Regions from separate parts of the Aminobacter sp. LjRoot7 genome, predicted to be linked through region 3. Evidence: predicted binding sites of a transcription regulator. Region 3 holds the regulator's gene; each other region holds the start of a gene.

Region 1 (6,833 bases), on a different contig from region 3:
GCCGAACCCCAAGGACGACCACATCGAGCTCGACGGCGCTCATGTCTATGTCGCACCGGAAGCGGCATTGTTCCTGTTCGGCACGCAGATGGACTTCGAAGTGACGACCCTGCGCACCGGCTTCACCTTCAACAATCCGAACCAGAGCTCGGCCTGTGGCTGCGGCGAGTCGGTCGAACTGAAGCCCGCCGACCTCAAGGCGCTCGCCGAGGCTCGCGCGCAGGCCTGATCCTCAGGGATCGAGAGGCATCGGCCCGAAAAGGCATCGGCAATGAGCGACGAAGCCATCCGCGAGACCTTCTCCGGCCTCGGCGAGGTCACTATCCGCAAGATGTTCGGCGGCAAGGGCATCTACTATGACGGCCTGATCGTCGGTGTCGAGGTGCGCGGCGAAATCCTGCTCAAGGCCGATGCGGTGAGCGCGCCTGATTTCGAGGCGGCAGGTGCGACGCGCTGGACCGATGCCGGCGGACGGCCGGTCAACATGCCTTACTGGACGATCCCCGAAAGCGCCGTCGACGACCCGGACGAAATGGCCGTGTGGGCGCGCAAGGCCTTCGAGGCGGCACTTCGCAGCAAGAAATAACCTTACATCGCACCTGGCGGCACGAAGAAGCAGTTCTCGTGTTCCTCGGTCGGGTGCAGGCAGATGCGGTAGTCGCCGTCGCCCGAGGGGATTTCCGAACCATAAGGTACGAAGTAGCGGTTGCGGTGCGTCACCTTGCGATGGTCGCCGGGTTCCAGCACGATCGACCAGCCGCTGCCATTTTCCTTCACCGCCCTTTCGGGAATGGCCTGGCACTCGCCATGTTCGATGTCGCCGTGGCAGCAGGCAGGCGGATATTTCCAGCCAGAGGCCGTCCGATGCGCCGACACAGGGGAAATGGTGACGAGAAATGCCGGCAGTGCGAGCAGGGCCGCACAACAGCGCGCGAATGGCTGTACTTCAGCGTATCGGCAACGTCCGCCATCGCCGGACATCATTCAGCTCCGATGATGCCGCCGGGCAATTCCGGACGGCAGGCTGGCCGCGCTGCAGCTTAAGCCTGCCTGTCCGGAATGCATATTATGCATCGCTAATATTGATGCGTTTTGCGACGGCCGTTCACGCCTTGGCGAGCGCGATCGCCACCTTGGCCGCCAGCCGGGCATTGTTTTCGACCAGCGCGATGTTGGTCTTGAGGCTGGCGCCGTTGGTCAGTTCCAGGATCTTCGCCAGCAGGAACGGCGTCACAGCCTTGCCCGAGATGTTCTGCGCTTCGGCCGCCTTCTGCGCTGCCTCGATGTAGCCAGCCATCTTTTCAGTCGGGATCTCGTCGCTCTCCGGCACGGGATTGGCGACCAGCAGGCCGCCGTCGAGGCCGAGTGCGCCGCGCGTTGTGTGCAAGCGAGCGATCTTTTCAGGCGCATCGAGGCGCAGCGGGGCCGCATAGGGCGACTTGCGCGACCAGAAGGCCGGCACCATGTCGGAACCGTAAGCGACCACCGGTACGCCGCGCGTTTCCAGCACTTCGAGCGTCTTTTCGATGTCGAGGATGGCCTTGGCGCCAGCCGAAACCACGATCACGGGCGTGCGCGCCAGTTCGTCGAGGTCGGCCGAGATGTCGAAGCTCTTCTCGGCGCCCTTGTGCACGCCGCCGATGCCGCCGGTGGCGAACACCTTGATGCCGGCGAGATGCGCCGCGATCATCGTCGCAGCCACCGTCGTTCCGCCGGTGCGGCCTTCGGCGACCGCATAGGCGATGTCGGCGCGCGACAGCTTCATCGCGCCGCCGGTCATGGCCAGCGATTCGCGCTCACCGTCCGACAGGCCGATCTTGATGCGCCCATTGATGACGGCGATCGTCGCGGGCACGGCGCCTTCGTCCGAGATGATCTTTTCGACATTGGCCGCCATCGCCGAATTGTCGGGATAAGGCATGCCGTGGGTGATGATGGTGCTTTCCAGCGCGACAACCGGCTTGCCGGCGGCAAGGGCTGCGGCGACAGGCGCGTGGATGTCGATGAAGGGGCGGGCGGTTTCTGGCGTCATGTTGGTCTCCTTGGGCCGCGTCATGCCATTTCCCGGGCTTGCGGCACAAGAGCCAGCGCCGCGTCAAAGTCTGCCTGGGTCAGATCGGGCACCGCCGAGGCACTTTCGATGGCCAGCACGGCAGCAGCAATGCCCTCGCGCAGCGCCCGCTCCGGTGGCAGGCCGCGCATCAGCGCCACGGTCGTTGCACCCGCCAGCGCATCGCCGGCACCGGTCACGTCGACGATCCAGCGCGGGGCAGGTGGCGTGATCTCGATCAGGCCTGCGGCGTCATAGGCAAAGACGGAGCTGCCGCCCGCCGTGACGACGCCGCGCTTGAGCCCTGCGTCGCGCAGGCCACAAGCGAACGCGTCTGGTGTGGAATCAGCAGCGATGCATGCCAGCACGGCCGCCTCGCGCCGGTTCATGTAGAGGCAGGAGAGTTTGCCGAGGATCGGTATCAACCGCACCGCCTTGGCCGGCGAGATGGCGATGGCAAACAGTGGCCTGTCGCAAATCTCGCCAAGCCTGGCCAGAGCCGCCTCGGGCAGGTTGGCGTCGCACAGCACGGCGTCCGCTGCCGCCACCGCCTCGCGTGTCTTGGCGCGCCTGAGCTGCTTGGCGAAGGCCAGTTCGTAGAGCCCCATGTCGGCCAATGCCGCCACAACGTCCCCGTCGCGGTCGAGCAGGGCGGTGTAGCTTGGCGTCGCCCGGTCGAGGAATATGGCCGATAGGTCCTCGATGCCGTTGGCCGCGATCTCCGACGCCACGGCTTCGCCTGCCGCATCGCCGCCGCGCACCGACATCAGGGCACCGGTCGCTCCACGCCGGACCGCGCCGCGCAACGCATTGAAGGCGCCGCCGCCGACCTCCTCGCTCATCGAGCCGGGAATGGAGGCTCCCGGGACGAACGGCGCTGTCATGCGGCCACGCCGGTCGACATGGGCGCCTCCGATGGCAAGGATCTTGGGTGACGTCATGCTGAGGCTGTCCGGTGGGCGTTTAAGGCGGCGAACTTAGTGTTCCGCGCGGGAGGCGGCAACCGCCCGCGATTCGCCAAGATGGGTTTTGCCGGGTATCGGGCTGTCAGGGTCATGCGGCATGCGATTATGCGCAGTTTGAAAACAAAAAAAGAACACGGAAAGGAATATCATTTCATTTCAATAATTTGGCTGCTCTTGCCAAAAGTGAACAAAACCAGTACAAATTTATATCGGCATCGGACAGTCCGGCCTTCATTGACGACTACGGGGTGATGTATCATGGCTCAGAATTCATTGCGGCTTGTAGAGGAAAATTCGGTGGACAAATCCAAGGCTCTGGACGCGGCGCTGTCGCAGATCGAACGCGCCTTCGGCAAGGGCTCGATCATGCGCCTGGGTGCCAATGAGCAGGTTGTCGAGATCGGAACGGTCTCCACCGGCTCGCTCGGCCTTGATATCGCGCTCGGTGTCGGCGGCCTGCCGCGCGGACGCATCATCGAAATCTACGGTCCGGAAAGCTCGGGCAAGACGACGCTCGCCCTGCACACCGTGGCCGAAGCCCAGAAGAAGGGCGGCATCTGCGCCTTTGTCGACGCCGAACACGCGCTTGACCCGGTCTATGCCCGCAAGCTCGGCGTTGATCTCGAAAACCTGCTGATCTCGCAGCCCGACACGGGCGAGCAGGCGCTGGAGATCTGCGACACGCTGGTGCGTTCCGGCGCCATCGACGTTCTGGTCGTCGACTCGGTTGCAGCACTCACCCCGCGCGCCGAAATCGAAGGCGAGATGGGCGAGTCGCTACCCGGCCTGCAGGCCCGCTTGATGAGCCAGGCGCTGCGCAAGCTGACGGCTTCGATCTCGCGCTCCAACACCATGGTCATCTTCATCAACCAGATCCGCATGAAGATCGGCGTCATGTATGGCTCGCCTGAGACCACCACCGGCGGCAACGCGCTCAAGTTCTACGCTTCGGTTCGCCTCGACATCCGCCGCATCGGCTCGGTCAAGGACCGCGACGAGGTCGTCGGCAACCAGACCCGTGTCAAGGTGGTCAAGAACAAGCTGGCCCCGCCCTTCAAGCAGGTCGAGTTTGACATCATGTATGGTGAAGGCGTTTCCAAGACCGGCGAGCTCGTCGATCTCGGCGTCAAGGCGGGTGTGGTCGAGAAATCGGGCGCCTGGTTCTCCTACAATTCGCAGCGTCTGGGGCAGGGGCGTGAGAACGCCAAGCTGTTCTTGCGCAACAATCCCGACGCGGCGCGCGAAATCGAACAGCTGCTCAGGCAGAATGCCGGACTGATCGCCGAGAAGTTCCTGGAGAACGGCTCGCGCGAGGAAGATGACGGCGACGAAGCGAGTGCGATGTAGGCACTTTGGAGGGAGGCCGGCAGGCGCTGGACCGAACCCAAGACAGACAATCTGAGCGACCGCCGGCCATTGTGCCGGCGGTTTGCGTTTGTGAAGACGGCTACGATGATCGAGACGGCGGAATTGCGCGCTTTTGCCTGTCCGGTGTTTCTGGACAGGGTTAAGGTGGGCGGCTAAAAGGCCAGTTCCAATTTCCGCCTGCTCAGGCGGGGTGCATCTGTTCAGGGCGGCGATCAAAGGCGGCAATATGAGTGGCGTGAACGAGATCCGGTCGACATTTCTCGACTACTTCAAGAAGAACGGACATGAGGTCGTGGCCTCCAGTCCGCTCGTCCCGCGCAACGATCCGACCTTGATGTTCACCAATGCCGGCATGGTGCAGTTCAAGAACGTCTTCACCGGCCTCGAGTCCCGCTCCTATTCGCGCGCCGCGACCGCGCAGAAGAGCGTGCGCGCCGGCGGCAAGCACAACGATCTCGACAATGTCGGCTACACCGCCCGCCATCTCACCTTCTTTGAGATGCTCGGCAATTTCTCCTTTGGCGACTACTTCAAGGAGCAGGCGATCGAGCTCGCCTGGAACCTGATCACCAAGGAATACGGGCTCAAGAAGGACAAGCTGCTCGTCACCGTCTACCACACCGACGACGAGGCGGCCGACCACTGGAAGAAGATCGCCGGCTTCACCGACGACCGCATCATCCGTATCGCCACCTCTGACAATTTCTGGGCGATGGGCGACACCGGCCCGTGCGGCCCGTGCTCGGAAATCTTCATCGACCGCGGTGAACACATCTGGGGCGGTCCTCCCGGCAGTCCCGAAGAGGATGGCGATCGCTTCCTCGAGTTCTGGAACCTGGTCTTCATGCAGTATGAGCAGGTGACGAAGGAAGAGCGCATCTCACTGCCGCGCCCGTCCATCGACACCGGCATGGGCCTCGAGCGCATGGCCTCGATCCTGCAGGGCGTCGAGACGGTGTTCGAGACCGACCTGTTCCGCCATCTCATCGACGCGGCATCTTCGGCGATTGGCCGTGGCCCGGATGAAAGCAACGTCGGCTCGTACCGGGTGATCGCGGATCACCTGCGTTCATCGTGCTTCCTCGTCGCCGATGGCGTGCTGCCTTCCAACGAAGGCCGTGGCTATGTGCTGCGCCGCATCATGCGCCGCGCCATGCGTCACGCGCAGCTTCTGGGCGCCAGCGAACCGCTGATGTGGAAGCTGGTCCCGGCACTGGTCCGCGAGATGGCCCAGGCCTATCCGGAACTCGGACGTGGCGAGGCGCTCATCACCGAGACGCTCAAGCTCGAGGAAACCCGTTTCCGCAAGACGCTCGCCCGCGGCCTCGGCCTCTTGGCCGATGCGACCGAGACGCTGGGCGCCGGCGACATGCTCGATGGCGAAACCGCCTTCAAGCTCTACGACACTTACGGCTTCCCGCTCGACCTGACGCAGGACGCTTTGCGCCAGCGCAGCATTTCGGTCGATCTCGCCGGCTTCACCGACGCGATGGAGCGGCAGAAGGCCGAGGCGCGCGCCAACTGGGCAGGCTCCGGCGAGGCGGCGACCGAGGTCGTCTGGTTCGCGGTCCGCGAAAAGGCTGGCGCCACCGAGTTCCTCGGCTATGAAACCGAGCAGGCCGAAGGCGTGATCCTGTCGCTGCTCAAGGACGGCGCCGTGATCGACGCCGTGAACGAAGGCGACACCGTTGCCATCGTCGTCAACCAGACGCCGTTTTATGGCGAGTCGGGCGGCCAGATGGGCGACACCGGCACCATCTCGGGTGAAGGTTTTGCCGTCGAGGTGACCGACACCCAGAAGAAGGCCGACGGCCTGTTCGTCCACTACGGCAAGGTCACCAAGGGCAAGCTCAAGACCGGCGCAGCTGTCGAGTTGAAGGTCGATCACAACAGGCGCACGCGCCTGCGGTCGAACCATTCGGCAACCCACCTGATCCACGAGGCGCTGCGCGAGGTGCTCGGCACCCATGTCGCGCAGAAGGGCTCGCTGGTCGCGCCCGAGCGTCTGCGCTTCGACATCTCGCACAACAAGCCGATCTCGGCCGAGGAGCTCGAAGAAGTCGAGCGCATGTCGAACGAGATCGTGGTCCAGAACAGCCCTGTCACCACGCGCCTGATGAGCGTCGACGACGCCATCGCCGAGGGCGCGATGGCGCTGTTCGGCGAAAAGTATGGCGACGAGGTCCGTGTCGTCTCGATGGGCACCGGCCTGTATGGCGCCAAGGCCAATCGGCCCTATTCAGTCGAGCTCTGCGGCGGCACCCATGTGCGTTCCACCGGCGATATCGGCCTTGTGCGCATCGTCTCGGACAGCGCTGTCGCCGCCGGCGTTCGCCGTATCGAGGCGCTGACCGGCGAGGCGGCTCGCCGTCACCTCGACGAGCAGGACCGCCGCCTGAAGACGGTCGCAGCAGCACTGAAAGTGTCGCCCGCCGACGTGCTGTCGCGTG
Region 2 (6,833 bases), on a different contig from region 3:
CCGTGCTGGCGCTGGCGGTGCTCGCGGCCATGATTGGCGCCAATGCCCTGTTGCTGCAGCGCGTGCTGGCCACAGGTCCGATGTCGATGACGATGGGAAGCTGGCTGCCGCCATTCGGCATCTCGTTTGCCGCTGACGTGCTGGGCGCTGCTTTCTCGCTGACGGCTTCGGTCGTAGCGCTCGTTTGCTGCGCCTATTCGCTGCGCGACATCGATGCGAATGGCAGGCGCTACGGCTTCTATCCGTTCCTGCTGCTGATGATGGCCGGCGTCAGCGGCGCCTTCCTGACCGGCGACATGTTCAACCTCTATGTCTGGTTCGAGGTCTTCCTGATCTCGTCCTTCGGCTTGCTGATCCTCGGCTCCGACAAGGCGCAGATCGACGGCGCCACCAAATACGCGATCCTCAATCTCGTCGGCACGACGCTGTTCCTGATCGCGACTGGCTATCTCTATGGCACGTTCGGCACGCTTAACATGGCCGACCTCGCCACGCAGGTACGGCAGATTGGCAAGGCCGCGCCGCTGATGACGCTGGCCACGCTCTATCTGCTCGCCTTCGGCATGAAGGCAGCTGCCTTTCCGCTCAATTTCTGGCTGCCTGCGTCGTACCACACGCCGCCCGTCATCACCGGCGCGCTGTTTGGCGGGTTGCTGACCAAGGTTGGCATCTACGCATTGTTGCGAACGCTGGTGATGATCTTCGCCGCCGAACGGCTGGTGCTGGCTGGTCTCATTGGCTGGGTGGCGGTAGCGACCATGCTGATCGGCGCGCTCGGCGCGCTGGCACAATCCGACATCCGCAGGATCGCCGGCTTCCTCGTCATTTCAGGTGTCGGCATCATGCTCGCCGGCATCGCGCTCGGCAGCGATGCCGGGCTCTCGGGCGCCATCTTCTATGCGCTGCATTCGATGCTGGCTTTGTCGGCGCTCTATCTGCTCGGCGGGCTGATGCGCCAGCGCGGCGGCAGTTTTTCGCTGCACAGCCTGTCTGGGCTTTATGGTGCAAGTCCTTTGCTTGCCGCGCTTGCCTTCATCATCTCGCTGGCGGTCGCCGGTCTGCCTCCCGGCTCGGGACTTTGGCCGAAGGTGATGCTGGTGCGGGCCTCGCTCGACATTGGTGCATGGCAGATTGCGGCCGCGATCCTGCTGAGCGGCTTCCTGGCGACCATCGCGCTTGGCCGTGTGTTCATCCTGGCGTTCTGGCGCGTCGAGGCATCTGGTGACAAGACAGCAGCCGCTGGCGCGATGTCGGTGTCGGGTTGCTGTGCCCTAGCGGTTCTTGTGCTGGCGATGCTTGCGATGGGTGTCCTGCCAGAGCCCTTCATTCGCATCTCGACGGCCGCAGCCAGCGGATTGCTCGACGCATCGGCCTATGTACATGCAGTCTTTCCGGCGGGGAGTGGATCATGATCCCGTTCCGCAACGAATTGATACTGGCCCTTATCTGGGTAGCTGTCTCCGGAAGCTACTCGATCCCTAATCTGGCCTTTGGATTTGCGGTCGGCTGGGTCGTCCTGTTTCTTGTGCGCGATCAGCTGCAGACCACCAAGGCAGTCATTCGCCCCGTGGCGTTGCTTCTGCTCATCGCCTTGTTCATCAAGGAACTGTTCCTGTCGGCGTTCAGGGTTGCCAGGCTCGTTCTGTCACCGCGCATGGACGTCAAGCCCGGCATCTTTGCCTATCCTTTGAAGGTCGACCGGGATTTCGAGATCACCTTGCTCGCCAATCTGATCACGCTGACGCCTGGCACCTTGTCGGTCGACGTTTCCGATGACCGGCGCACGCTGTTTGTACATGGAATGGACTGTTCCGATCCCGATCAGGCGCGGCGCGAGATCAGCCAGGGGTTCGAGCGCAGAATACTGGAGGCATTCAGATGATGTCTGGAGCTGCTTTCCTCAACATCAGCGCGATCTTTGCGCTTGGCGTTCTCACCATCTCGTTTCTGCTCGTCGTGGTCCGCGTCGTGAAGGGACCGTCCTTGCCGGACCGGATCCTGGCGCTCGACATGCTTGTTGCCGTTGCTATCGGCTTTATTGCCGTGCTCGGAGTACGTTCGGGCTTCACATTGTATGTCGATATCGCCATCGCGCTTGGTCTTGTCGGGTTCCTGGCAACTGTTGCTTTCGCGCGCTTCGTGATGAGCGGCGGCGTCGATGCCAAGAAGGAAGAAGCCGAAGAGGATAGGCCATGATTGACGGAGCAGCCGATTATCTGGCCGGAGCTCTCATCATTGTGGGCGCGTTGTTTGCGCTTGTCGCATCTGTCGGGTTGTTGCGACTTCCTGATCTTTATACGCGTATGCACGCAGCATCGAAGGCCGGTACGGTGGGATCTTGCCTGATGCTGATTGCTCTTGCTGTGCACATCGGCGAACCAGCAACCGCATTGCGGGCGCTGGCTGGCGTGGTGTTCTTCCTGTTGACCGCGCCGATCTCGGCTCACTTGCTTGCCAAGGCGGCTTATTCGGCCGGTTATCGTATGTGGGAGGGCGCTGTGAGCGACGATTTGGCTGAAACGGCCGCCGTGGCAAAGAAGAACGGCGCGATTGGCACTGAAGGTTGATAATGACCTTTTGGGACAACTTTCAGCGTTGTCAAAAATGATCTCATTTGAAGGCCTCAGCGTATCAAAAAGGTTCATTTGTTAGAGAAGTGATGAAATCATTGTTGTTGTAGTTCACAAAGAATAGTGAATTGACTTGTTCTGTGGACGGGCTCATTAAAGTGATGGAGTGCGAGTCGCAGAGGCAATCTGCGATACAAGAACGCACCGCATCCCGATCGGAATATCGGGCAAAAAAACATCCAGTCACATTGGGGCCTAAGCATATGGATACTTCCGAAACGCCTGCAACCAACAATGACACGCTGATCGAGTTGACCGCCGATGTGGTGGCTGCCTATGTCAGCAACAATCCAGTTCCGGTGGGAGAACTTCCGGGCCTGATCGCAGATGTCCACGCAGCCCTCGGCCGCGTTGGCAATGTCACCGAGACGCCGCCAGCCGACAAGCAGAAGCCGGCCGTCAATCCCAAGCGTTCGGTGCACGATGACTACATCATCTGCCTTGAAGACGGTAAGAAGTTCAAATCGTTGAAGCGTCACCTGATGACGCACTACAACATGACCCCCGACCAGTATCGCGAGAAGTGGGGCCTTGACGCCAGCTATCCCATGGTGGCGCCCAACTACGCGGCTGCGCGCTCGCAGCTCGCCAAGAAGATGGGCCTGGGCCGCAAGCGCAAGGGCAAGTAAAACGCCCTTCGAAAGAGTTTCAGCTTGCGGCGCCTACGGGCGCCGCATTGCGTTTTGATCTGATACGGCGCGGCCGCAGGGATAACCGTGCCGGCTGGTTTGGAAAGACGCCCTTCAGCCGGTCGCGTACCTGCTTGAGCGCGATGTGGCGATTGAGATCATAGCTCCAGTGGCGATTGACGCCTCGGAGCCGCTCGCGTTCGATTGCCCGCTCGAGCCGCTTGAGCAGGGCCAATGTAGATGCCGGCTCTGCCGATAATGCACTTGAAAGTTCGATCCCGCAGCAGAGCTGCAGGGCTGCCCTTTGCCTGGCGTCGGTGAGCTCGCTCAGCCTGTCTTGTCTGAACGCTGCAATTTCCCCTGAAAAATCCCGCATCGCGATCCTGCCTGCTGTGACTCTGATCGGGCAATGATGCGGAAGGTTTTCGGGGCGGGGATAAACTGAGCCGAGATTTCCGCACTGAAAAATAAAAGTCCGAATGATTTCAGCGTGTTGAATTTACCGTCGATGCTGGCGTGTTCATTTTTTGTTCACACCCTATCGCACCATGGATATAAGAACTTATTCCTATTTTTGAAAAGGAACGAGTTTGGTGGGATCCACGTCGGCAATACTGGTGAAACGGCAGAACGAGGCGCGCGAAGCTGCTGCCAAGGATGAACGTTCGTCACTTGAACTGCTTGCCGAAATGCGCCGCGACGAGGTCGTCGAGCGCTGCGACGCGATGATCGATTTGATGGCCGCACTTTTTGGCGTGCCGAGCAAAGAACTTCGCCGGCTGGGACGGACCAGCAACGACATCAGCCGCCTCAGGCAGATCGCCATGTATGTCGCCCATGTTGTTTTTCGCTTTTCGATGAGCGACGTCGGCCGCGGTTTCGGGCGCGACCGCACGACGGTGCTTTATGCCTGCCACACGGTTGAAGACCTGCGGGACGATGCCGAGTTCGACCGAATCGTCGCCCTTGCCGAGCGTGTGGCGATCGCGGCGTTTCGCGACAGGCTGGAGCGCTGAGAAGATGAGCAACGACCTGTTCGACGAAAAGCTGCGAAAGCGGGTGCTCAGGCTGCTCGCCAAGGGACCTGCCGGGTGTGAGCCGGCGGCCGGCGGCGGCAAGTTGTTGCTCGAGAATGACAAGGGCGAGCGGATTGGCGTCGATGTGGGCACTCTGGTGGCGCTTGCCAGTGATGGCCTTATCAGCCGAAACTCGCGGACGGTGCGGCTGTCGCCGGAAGGGCAGGCGGCTGCGCGGCGTGAGGCGAGTGCGGTTGATCCATTCCAGGGCCAGCACCGCGAGCTGGACACCGTCATCGTGGATACGGCCTCGGGGCAACAGGCCGCGCTGATCAATCTGGCGGAATCACCGCTCAGCCAGCTCGTGCGCCGCAAGACCAAGGCTGGGGATCCGTTTCTGAGCCATGGCGAGTTCGTCGCCGGCGAACGGCTGCGCTCCGACTACACGCGTGGCCAGATCATGCCGCGCATGGGGGCAAACTGGGTGGCGAGCGTGTCGTCGGGCAAACGCGGCGCTGACGGCGGGCTGGTTGACCTTACCGATGCAGCGCTCGCCGCAAGGCAGCGTGTCGACATGGCGATCGACGCGGTCGGGCCGGAGTTGTCGGGCGTGCTGATCGACGTCTGCTGCTTCCTCAAGGGGCTCGAACTGGTCGAGGCCGAGCGCGGCTGGCCGGTGCGGTCGGCAAAGGTCATGCTCAAGTCGGCACTGGGCGTGCTGGCACGCCACTACAATCCAGGCGCTGGCATTCGCCGAGACCGCAAGGTGCTGCATTGGGGAGCGGAGGATTACCGCCCCAGGTTGGGCTGATCGTAAGGCTCAGGCGACCTGGTGGAGCGCTGCTTCGGCGTCGCGCTTGATGCGTTTGACCATTGAACGCAGCCCGTTTGCGCGCTGGGGCGACAGATGCTCGTTGAGGCCGAGCTCCTTCAGGGTCGCCTCGGCGTCGATCGCCTTGATCTCGCTCGCACGGAGGCCCGAGAACAGCGCAAGCATGATGGCAACGAGGCCGCGCACGATATGGGCGTCGGAATAGCCTTCGAAGCGGATGACCGGGTCAGTGCCGTCGTTAAGATGGGTCACAAGCCAGACCTGGCTGACGCAGCCTTGCACTTTGTTGGTGTCGATCTGGGCGCTTTCCGGAAAGGATGGAAGCGCTTCACCGAGTTCGATGACATAGCGATAGCGGTCCTCCCACTCCTCCAGGAATGAGAAATCGTCGCGGATGGTGTCGATCGAGGCGCTCATGATGAGTTGGATATAGTCGCAGCACCGCTGCCCGTCACGAAAAAAGAAAGCACCGCAGGTGCCAGAGGCGGGCGACCTGCGGTGGGGCCTGGCGCACAGGGTGCCGTCATGCGGCTGACCTGATGCGCTGAACCAAAAGGGATTGGCTACCCGGCGCGCCTAGATGCTGCCGCGGGAACGCCTGGATCGGAAATCAGCTGGCCGGAGCCACGGGCCTTGGGGTTGGCACTGCGGCAGCTTCGGGCACGGTCGACACGACATCGGCCTCCGGCACGCTGCCGGTCTGCGTTGCCGTATCGGGCTGGCCGAACTGCTGGTCGAGTGCCTGATAGGCGATGCGGGCGCTTTCGCGGGCCCTGACGCCGATGGTCTGCATCGCAGCCTTGCCCGTTTCGCAAACATCCGGCTTGCGCTCGCAGATGCCAGCGAGGTCGCCGACGGCTTCGCGTGCGGCGAAGATTGCCTGCAACGGGCTCACGCTGTTCTCGCCATTGGGTCCGGTGCCGAGCGGCAGCAGGAGAAGGACGAGCGAGAACCAGAATGCGGTCCTGATGAGAAAGCCCATTGTGTGCCTCTTATGGTCTGGCGGGCCTTCTTGTTTTTGTGGGCCCACATCTTGTTGAGCCAACAATGACATGAAGGAACAAAGGAGCGATTGCTGCAAACAGTGGTATTTTGCGCAGGCTTTTCACCAAAGTTTAACGGACTGGCCCAGCTTGCGGACGTTGTCGCGCAGGTAATGTCTCACGGGCTCCGTAAGCATTTGATTTAAATTGCAAAACAGCATCAGGGCGGGCTCGAGACAGATTCGGAAGCGCCAAGTCGGCAAATAACCCCCTGTTTACCATGGCGATAACTGTTCTCGAATGTCGGCGCCATGATCCCGATATTCGCCGCGTAGCCGGGTTTCCGTCGGCCAGCTTTATCCCTTCATTAAAGGCTCGGTGCGAGTTTGGGACAACTACAGAAGAGCCGCAAAGCGAGCCACGGAAGAGTGCGTAGCGTTGAGTTTTGTCATGACCAGATACGGTGAGTTTTCCGGCGCGATGGCCGGCGGCTGCGACCGGCTGGTCCATCCGTCGGCTGATGGTACCGAGCGTGCGCGCCAGAGGCGCCTTGTCGGCCTGCTGCTGGCTGCGCCCTTTCTGGTTGCAGGCGCGGGTGTGTTCCTGGTCTCGGCCAATCTCGGCGCGGCCTCGACCTTTGCCGTCATCTTTGCTGCCTTCAGCCTGAGCTGGCTCGCCGCATTGCTGATTGCCGCCACGGGCAAGACCGAACAGATCGGTGGGACGTCGCTTGTCGTGGCAAC
Region 3 (6,833 bases):
AACTGGCGCTTGCCGAGGCCAATCGCATCCTGCTCGACGTCCACGACTCCTACGAGGACGCCCGCGCAGCAGGTGAGTCGATGAAGGCTGCCGCCGACAAGCTGAAGCTCAAGATGGTGACGGTCGACGCCATCGACCGCGCCGGCCAGCAGCCGGATGGCACCGTCGTCAACAGCCTGCCGGACTCGCGCAACCTGATCCAGGCAGCTTTCGCCGCCGAGGCAGGCACCGAAAACCCGCCGCTCAATGTCGGCACCAACGGCTTCGTGTTCTACGAAATCGACGACATCACACCTGCCCGCGACCGTACGCTCGACGAGGTGCGTGAGAAGGTCGTTGCCGACTGGACCGCCGCCGAAGCGACGAAGCTGCTCAAGGCCAAGGCCGACGAGCTCGAGAAGCGCCTCAAGGACGGCGCCTCGCTCGACGTGATCGCAGGCGAGCTCAAGCTCGAGAAACAGACCAAGCGTGGCCTGAAGCGCGAAGCCGACGATGCCGACTTCGGCCGCGAGGGTGCGTCCGCGATGTTTGCCATGGGCCAAGGCGGCACCGGCATCATCCCCGCTCCTGCCGGCGACGCACAGATCCTGTTCAAGGTCGCCGAAGTGTTCGAGCCAGCCGGCGCCGACAAGAGCGCCGTGCCAGAGGACGCGCAGAAGCAGTTTGCCTCCGGCATGGCGGACGACCTGCTCGACCAGATCGTCGCCCAGCTCCAGGGCGAATACCAGGCAACGATCAACCAGGCGGCGATCACCCGTGCACTTGCGGTGGGAACGCCATGAGCGCACTCAAGCCGCATATAGCCAAGGTCGCTTCGGGCACCCCCCTCACCTTCGAGGAGGCTCGCGAGGCCTTCGACATCATCATGTCGGGCGAAGCGACGCCCGGCCAGATCGGCGGCTTCCTGATGGCGCTGCGCGTGCGCGGCGAGACCGTCAGCGAGATTTCGGGCGCCGTCGCCACCATGCGCGACAAGATGCTGCGCGTCGAAGCCCCTGACGACGCCATCGACATCGTCGGTACCGGCGGCGATGGCTCGCACAGCGTCAACATCTCGACCGCCTCGGCCTTCGTCATCGCGGGCGCAGGCGTGCCTGTCGCAAAGCACGGCAACCGTGGCCTTTCCTCGTTGACGGGCGCCGCCGACGTCTTGACCGCACTTGGCGTCAACATAGACCTCACGCCCGAGGCTATCGGCCGCTGCATCCATGACGCCGGCGTCGGCTTCATGTTCGCGCCGGCGCACCACCCGGCGATGAAGCATGTCGGCGCGACCCGCGTCGAACTTGGCACCCGCACCATCTTCAACCTGCTCGGACCGCTCTCCAATCCCGCCGGCGTCAACCGCCAGCTGGTTGGCGTGTTTTCGCCCGAATGGGTGCAGCCGGTGGCCGAGACGCTGAAGGAACTCGGGGCCCAGCACGTCTGGGTCGTCCATGGCGACGGTTATGATGAGATCACCACCACGGGTGAGACCCATGTCGCGGCCCTTAAGGACGGCGTCATCAGCACGTTTACGCTCACGCCCGAACAGGTCGGCCTCAGCAAGCACACGCGCGAAGAACTGCGTGGCGGCGATTCCGCATACAATGCGGTTGCCCTGCGCGGCGTTCTCGAAGGTGCCAAGGGTGCCTATCGCGACACGGTGCTGATGAATGCCGGCGCGGGCCTGGTGGTTGCCGGCAAGGCAGCGACGATCGGCGAAGGCGTGCCGCTGGCCGCCGAGGCGATCGACAGCGGCCGCGCCAAGGCTGTGCTCGACCGCCTGGTCGCCGTTTCGAACGGATAAAGACATGGCCGATATCCTGCGCCGCATCGAAGCCTACAAGCGCGACGAGATCGCAGCAGCAAAGGCGTTGCTGCCACTCGCCGAGCTCAAGGCGCGCGCCCGCGACGTCACGAAGCCACGCGGTTTCCTCGCAGCCCTCGAAACCAGGCGTCATGATGGCCGCTTCGGCCTGATCGCCGAGATCAAGAAGGCGAGCCCGTCCAAGGGCCTTATCCGCCCCGATTTCGATCCGCCGGCACTTGCCAGGGCCTATGCCGATGGCGGCGCTGCCTGTCTTTCGGTGCTGACCGACACGCCGTCGTTCCAGGGTGCACCCGAATTCCTGACCGCCGCGCGCGACGCTTGCGACTTGCCGGCGCTACGCAAGGATTTCATGTTCGAACCCTACCAGGTGCACGAAGCCCGTGCCTGGGGCGCGGACGCAATCCTGATCATCATGGCGAGCCTCAGCGACGACGATGCCAAGCGGCTCGAGGATGAGGCGTTCGAACTCGGCATGGACGTGCTTGTCGAGGTCCATGACGAGGAAGAGACGGAGCGCGCGCTGAAGCTTCAGTCGCGCCTGCTCGGCATCAACAACCGCAATTTGCGCACCTTCGAGGTCAGTCTCGACACGTCGGAGCGCCTGGCGCCGATGGTGCCGGCCGACCGGCTGTTGGTCGGCGAAAGCGGTATCTTCACCCATGCCGACTGCCAGCGCCTGCAGAAATCCGGCATCTCCAGTTTCCTCGTCGGCGAAAGCCTGATGCGGCAGGCCGACGTGACATCGGCGACGCGCGCGCTGCTCGATGGCGCAGCCCTGGCAAGCGCCTGACATGGCAACCACCCTCACCCATATCGGCGCCACCGGTGAGGCCAACATGGTCGATGTCGGCGACAAGGCCGAGACGACACGCACGGCGATCGCCGAAGGCCATGTCATCATGCGTCCGGAAACGCTGGCGCTGATCCTGTCAGGCAACGCCAAGAAGGGTGACGTGCTCGGCACCGCCCGCATCGCCGGCATCATGGCAGCCAAGCGCACGCATGAGCTCGTGCCGCTCTGCCATCCGATCCTTTTGACCAAGGTTTCAGTCGAGATCGAGCCTGACGAGGCCCTGCCCGGTCTGCGCGTGACGGCACTTGCCCGCGTGACCGGCAAGACCGGCGTCGAAATGGAGGCGCTGACCGCAGCCTCGGTCGCCTGTCTCACCATCTACGACATGGCCAAGGCCGCCGACCGCGGCATGGTGATCTCCGGCATCCGGCTGGTCGAGAAGACCGGCGGCAAGTCTGGCGACTACAAGGCGGCGGAATAGATGGCCCTGCTGCCCGTCGCCGACGCCCTGGCGCGCCTGCTCGACGGCGCCGAACCGCGCGGCACGGAAACTGTCGGCCTCGCCCAGGCATCAGCGCGGGTGCTGTCGGCACCGCTGCATGCGCTCCGCACCCAGCCACCCTTTGATGCCTCCGCCATGGACGGCTACGCCGTGCGCGCCGCCGACATCGCCTCGCTGCCGGCGCAACTCAGGGTCATTGGCCAGGCACCCGCCGGCAAGCAGTTCACTGGTACCGTCGGTCCAGGCGAGTGCGTCCGCATCTTCACTGGTGCACCGGTGCCTCAAGGCACTGATACCGTCGTCATTCAGGAAAACGTTCGCGATCTCGGCAATGGCGAGATCGAGGTGGTCGAGCCGACGCTTGCCGGCCGTAACATCCGCGCCAGGGGTCTCGACTTCAAGCAGGGCGACCTCATTCTCGATGCCGGGCGCGTGCTCGACCCGGCAGCGCTCTCGCTGATCGCGGCTGCCAATCATCCCAGCGTCAACGTGGTGCGCGCGCCTCTGGTCGCCATCATCGCCACCGGCGACGAACTGTTGCCGCCTGGCAGCAATCCCGGACCCGACCAGATCATTGCCTCCAACGCCTATGGCGTCGCGGCCATCGTCCAGTCTGTCGGCGCGCGCGTGCTCGATCTCGGCATCGCCGCCGACCGCACCGATGCCATCGCCGCATTGGTGGCGAAGGCGCTCGCAGCGGACGCCGACGTGATCGTCACGCTGGGCGGCGCATCGGTCGGTGACCATGATCTCGTCCATCGTGTGCTGACCGAACTCGGCATGGACCTCAACTTCTGGAAAATCGCCATGCGCCCGGGCAAGCCGCTGATGTTCGGTCGGCTCGGCGCCAGCCGCTGTGTCGGCCTGCCAGGCAATCCGGTCGCCAGCCTGATCTGCTCGCAGATCTTCCTGAAGCCCCTGGTGGCGAAGCTCGGTGGACGTTCCTATTCGCCCGACATGCGCACGGGCGTTCTCGACAGGGCGATGGCGGCCAATGACCTGCGCCAGGACTTCGTCCGCGCGATCGCGAGCGAAACTGCCGACGGGCTCATCGTCACGCCATACCTGATCCAGGACTCTTCGATGCTGCGTACGCTGGCCGACGCCAACTGCGCCATCGTGCGCGCCCCCTTCGCTCCAGCTGTTGAAGCCGGCAGTGCCTGCCAGGTGATGATGCTGCGCTGAACCAGCGACCTCTACCCTTCACGAAATATCAACAGTTGCGGAACACAACTGGAACATATAGTGTTTGTTCTGGGTTTGTTTTTCTTCTGATTCCTCGGGGGTGGCGATGCTGACGCGCAAACAACACGAGCTTTTGCTATTCATCCACGAGCGGCTGAAGGAGGCAGGCATTCCGCCCTCCTTCGACGAGATGAAGGAAGCGCTCGACCTCGCCTCCAAGTCCGGCATCCATCGCTTGATCACGGCGCTTGAAGAACGTGGCTTCATCAGGCGCCTGCCCAACAGGGCGCGTGCGCTCGAAGTGCTGCGCCTGCCCGACTCGATCGCACCTGGGCTCAACGCGGCGAAGAAGTTTTCGCCCAGCGTCATCGAGGGCAGCCTCGGCCGCAAGCCTGAACCCTCGCGCTCCATGTCGGCGGGCAATGACGACGACGCTGGCTCGGCCATTACCATCCCTGTGATGGGACGCATCGCCGCCGGTGTGCCGATCGACGCCATCCAGCACAAGACGCATTCGATTGCGGTGCCGCCAGACATGATCATGGGCGGTGAGCACTACGCGCTCGAGGTCAAAGGCGACTCGATGATCGAGGCCGGCATCTTCGACGGCGACACTGTCGTCATCCGCAGTTCGACCACGGCCAATCCCGGCGAGATCATCGTGGCACTCGTCGACGACGAAGAGGCAACGCTCAAGCGTTTCCGGCGCAAGGGTGCCTCGATCGCGCTTGAAGCCGCCAATCCGGCCTATGAAACCCGCATCTTCGGACCCGACAGGGTCAAGGTGCAGGGCAAGCTTGTCGGACTGATCCGCCGCTACTGAATTTCTCTGCGACAGCAGGCTGAAACGGCGCGGTCTTATGAACAGGACCGTGTAGCGGAGGTCGTCAAGCCCCGCAGATTGTCGAGCAGACCATATGTGGTGCCCCGAGGCGGAACAGGCTTTGCGACATGGGATATGGGAGGGCTCTTGGCCCGATCATTCTCTCACTGCCATCTGGCAATCTGAAGCCTGACTGATCTGCACTAGCTATCGTGCAGTTCCCGGCGACTCCGATGCGGCGGCTATTGGCGTCTTCGGACGCACCGTGGCTGCCGCAGTCGATGACTTCGGGTGCGACGTGGTTGCCTCGGCAGGTACCTTTGGGCGCCTCTCGGCCCGTTTGTAGGGCGGCAGGCCCCTCGCCTCGCGTGAGAACTGGCGCTGGGCGTGCCACGGGCGATACTGTTCCGCCACGGCGTGGCGTATCTCGACCGTCCGATCTCCGCTTTCTGTCTCAGGCGTAATGAATATCGACGCACTGCCAAGACGCGCCAGCTCGCGCTTGCTGAGTACGGTTGGCGCCACGCCTGGGCAGACGTCGCTTGCCGTGGCATCGTCGACCACGATGAGGTCTGCGCTTGCACAGGCACGCGCAGCGACAGCAGTATTCGCCGCATGCACGATCCGTGCACCTCCTGGTTGCTGAACCGTGCACAGCCCCTTGCCGCAGACGAAGGCATCCGCACCGGATGCATTTGCTTCGCCAGACGCTTGTTTGCCGGCTTCCGTACCGGAGATTCTTGCTTCTCCTGTTTCTTGCTTGCCGACTTCCGGACCAGGAGTATTTGCTTCGCCAGTTGGCTCGGAGCCGGTCTCGCTGGGCGAACTGCCCGCGCCGTCAACAGCAGTCGTCGTAGAACGCTCTGGCGCAACGAGTGTCTCCGACACCAGCGCGCGCTGCCAGTTGTCGACTGTGAACTGGTTTGGCCTGGCACGATTGACGGCAAGCTTGCCGTCGCCAACCGGCACGCCGACGAGACGGCCATCTTCCGAGACGAGAACGTCGGGCGTTTCCGTTTCCACGACCGTCATCAGTCCAAGGGCCGCGAAAGGCACTGCTGCGGCGCGCAGCCAGGTCGTCGCCGTCGACGCGATGACGAGTGCTGCGGTGAGCAACAGCACAGCGTGCGGCGAGACAAGCCCGACCGCATCAACTGGCGAGCGCTCGGAGAACCAGGTGGCGACACCAATCATCGCGTTCAGGCCAACGCCCATCGTGTCGAGGAAAATGCCGTCGAGGGCGAGTGGCATGAAGATGCCAGCCATGACGGCAAAAGGCATGACCAGGACCGACACCAGCGGCATGACCGCCAGATTGGCGAACAGGCTGAGCGGCGACACCCGTTGAAAATGCCAGGCGCCGAAGACGCTGGTCGCAAGCCCCGCAATCAGCGAGGTGGCGACGAGGCCGACCGCGACCGTGGCAAGCCAGCGCCAGATCTTCGATGGCAGCGACCTCTGCCCAACCGGCAACGCCTGCTCTTCCCGTCTGTCCGACCACCAGGCATAGGCACCGACAAGGGCAGCGGTGGCGGCGAACGACATCTGGAAGCTCGGTCCGACAACCTCATGCGGCGAGATCAGGATAACCACGACGGCCGAGATCGCCAGATTGCGCATTGTCAGCGCCGCGCGGTCGAACAGCACTGCCGTCAGCATCACCGCCAGCATGATGAAGCTGCGCTGCGCCGCGACTTCGGCGCCTGAGATAAACAGA

The links. Region 3 encodes LexA, which represses DNA repair genes until DNA is damaged. Its sites were predicted from a motif close to TGTTCNNNNTGTGTTCNG; they were not measured.
Region 1: recA (recombinase RecA) is a predicted target of LexA. The motif match lies at 3,132-3,149, and genes of this name have one in related genera.
Region 2: ACSQ3E_RS07435 (cytoplasmic protein) is a predicted target of LexA. The motif match lies at 3,777-3,794, and genes of this name have one in related genera.

Annotation. Positions count from the first base shown of each region.
Region 1 is NZ_CAXUPX020000004.1:249,747-256,579, reverse strand. Features, by position in the region: gene sufA (Fe-S cluster assembly scaffold SufA) at 1-229, shown strand, start outside; gene ACSQ3E_RS14285 (TfoX/Sxy family protein) at 272-586, shown strand; gene ACSQ3E_RS14280 (hypothetical protein) at 589-984, opposite strand; gene ACSQ3E_RS14275 (pseudouridine-5'-phosphate glycosidase) at 1,106-2,032, opposite strand; gene ACSQ3E_RS14270 (carbohydrate kinase family protein) at 2,053-2,991, opposite strand; gene recA (recombinase RecA) at 3,274-4,362, shown strand; gene alaS (alanine--tRNA ligase) at 4,610-6,833, shown strand, end outside.
Region 2 is NZ_CAXUPX020000002.1:365,677-372,509, forward strand. Features, by position in the region: gene ACSQ3E_RS07410 (Na+/H+ antiporter subunit D) at 1-1,412, shown strand, start outside; gene ACSQ3E_RS07415 (Na+/H+ antiporter subunit E) at 1,409-1,882, shown strand; gene ACSQ3E_RS07420 (cation:proton antiporter) at 1,882-2,196, shown strand; gene mnhG (monovalent cation/H(+) antiporter subunit G) at 2,193-2,567, shown strand; gene ACSQ3E_RS07430 (MucR family transcriptional regulator) at 2,834-3,259, shown strand; gene ACSQ3E_RS07435 (cytoplasmic protein) at 3,279-3,635, opposite strand; gene ACSQ3E_RS07440 (helix-turn-helix domain-containing protein) at 3,877-4,275, shown strand; gene ACSQ3E_RS07445 (DUF6456 domain-containing protein) at 4,280-5,086, shown strand; gene ACSQ3E_RS07450 (SufE family protein) at 5,096-5,524, opposite strand; gene ACSQ3E_RS07455 (DUF5330 domain-containing protein) at 5,718-6,089, opposite strand; gene ACSQ3E_RS07460 (ATP-binding protein) at 6,541-6,833, shown strand, end outside.
Region 3 is NZ_CAXUPX020000003.1:269,520-276,352, reverse strand. Features, by position in the region: gene ACSQ3E_RS10895 (SurA N-terminal domain-containing protein) at 1-782, shown strand, start outside; gene trpD (anthranilate phosphoribosyltransferase) at 779-1,789, shown strand; gene trpC (indole-3-glycerol phosphate synthase TrpC) at 1,794-2,603, shown strand; gene moaC (cyclic pyranopterin monophosphate synthase MoaC) at 2,605-3,087, shown strand; gene ACSQ3E_RS10875 (molybdopterin molybdotransferase MoeA) at 3,088-4,293, shown strand; gene lexA (transcriptional repressor LexA) at 4,400-5,116, shown strand; gene ACSQ3E_RS10865 (ComEC/Rec2 family competence protein) at 5,324-6,833, opposite strand, start outside.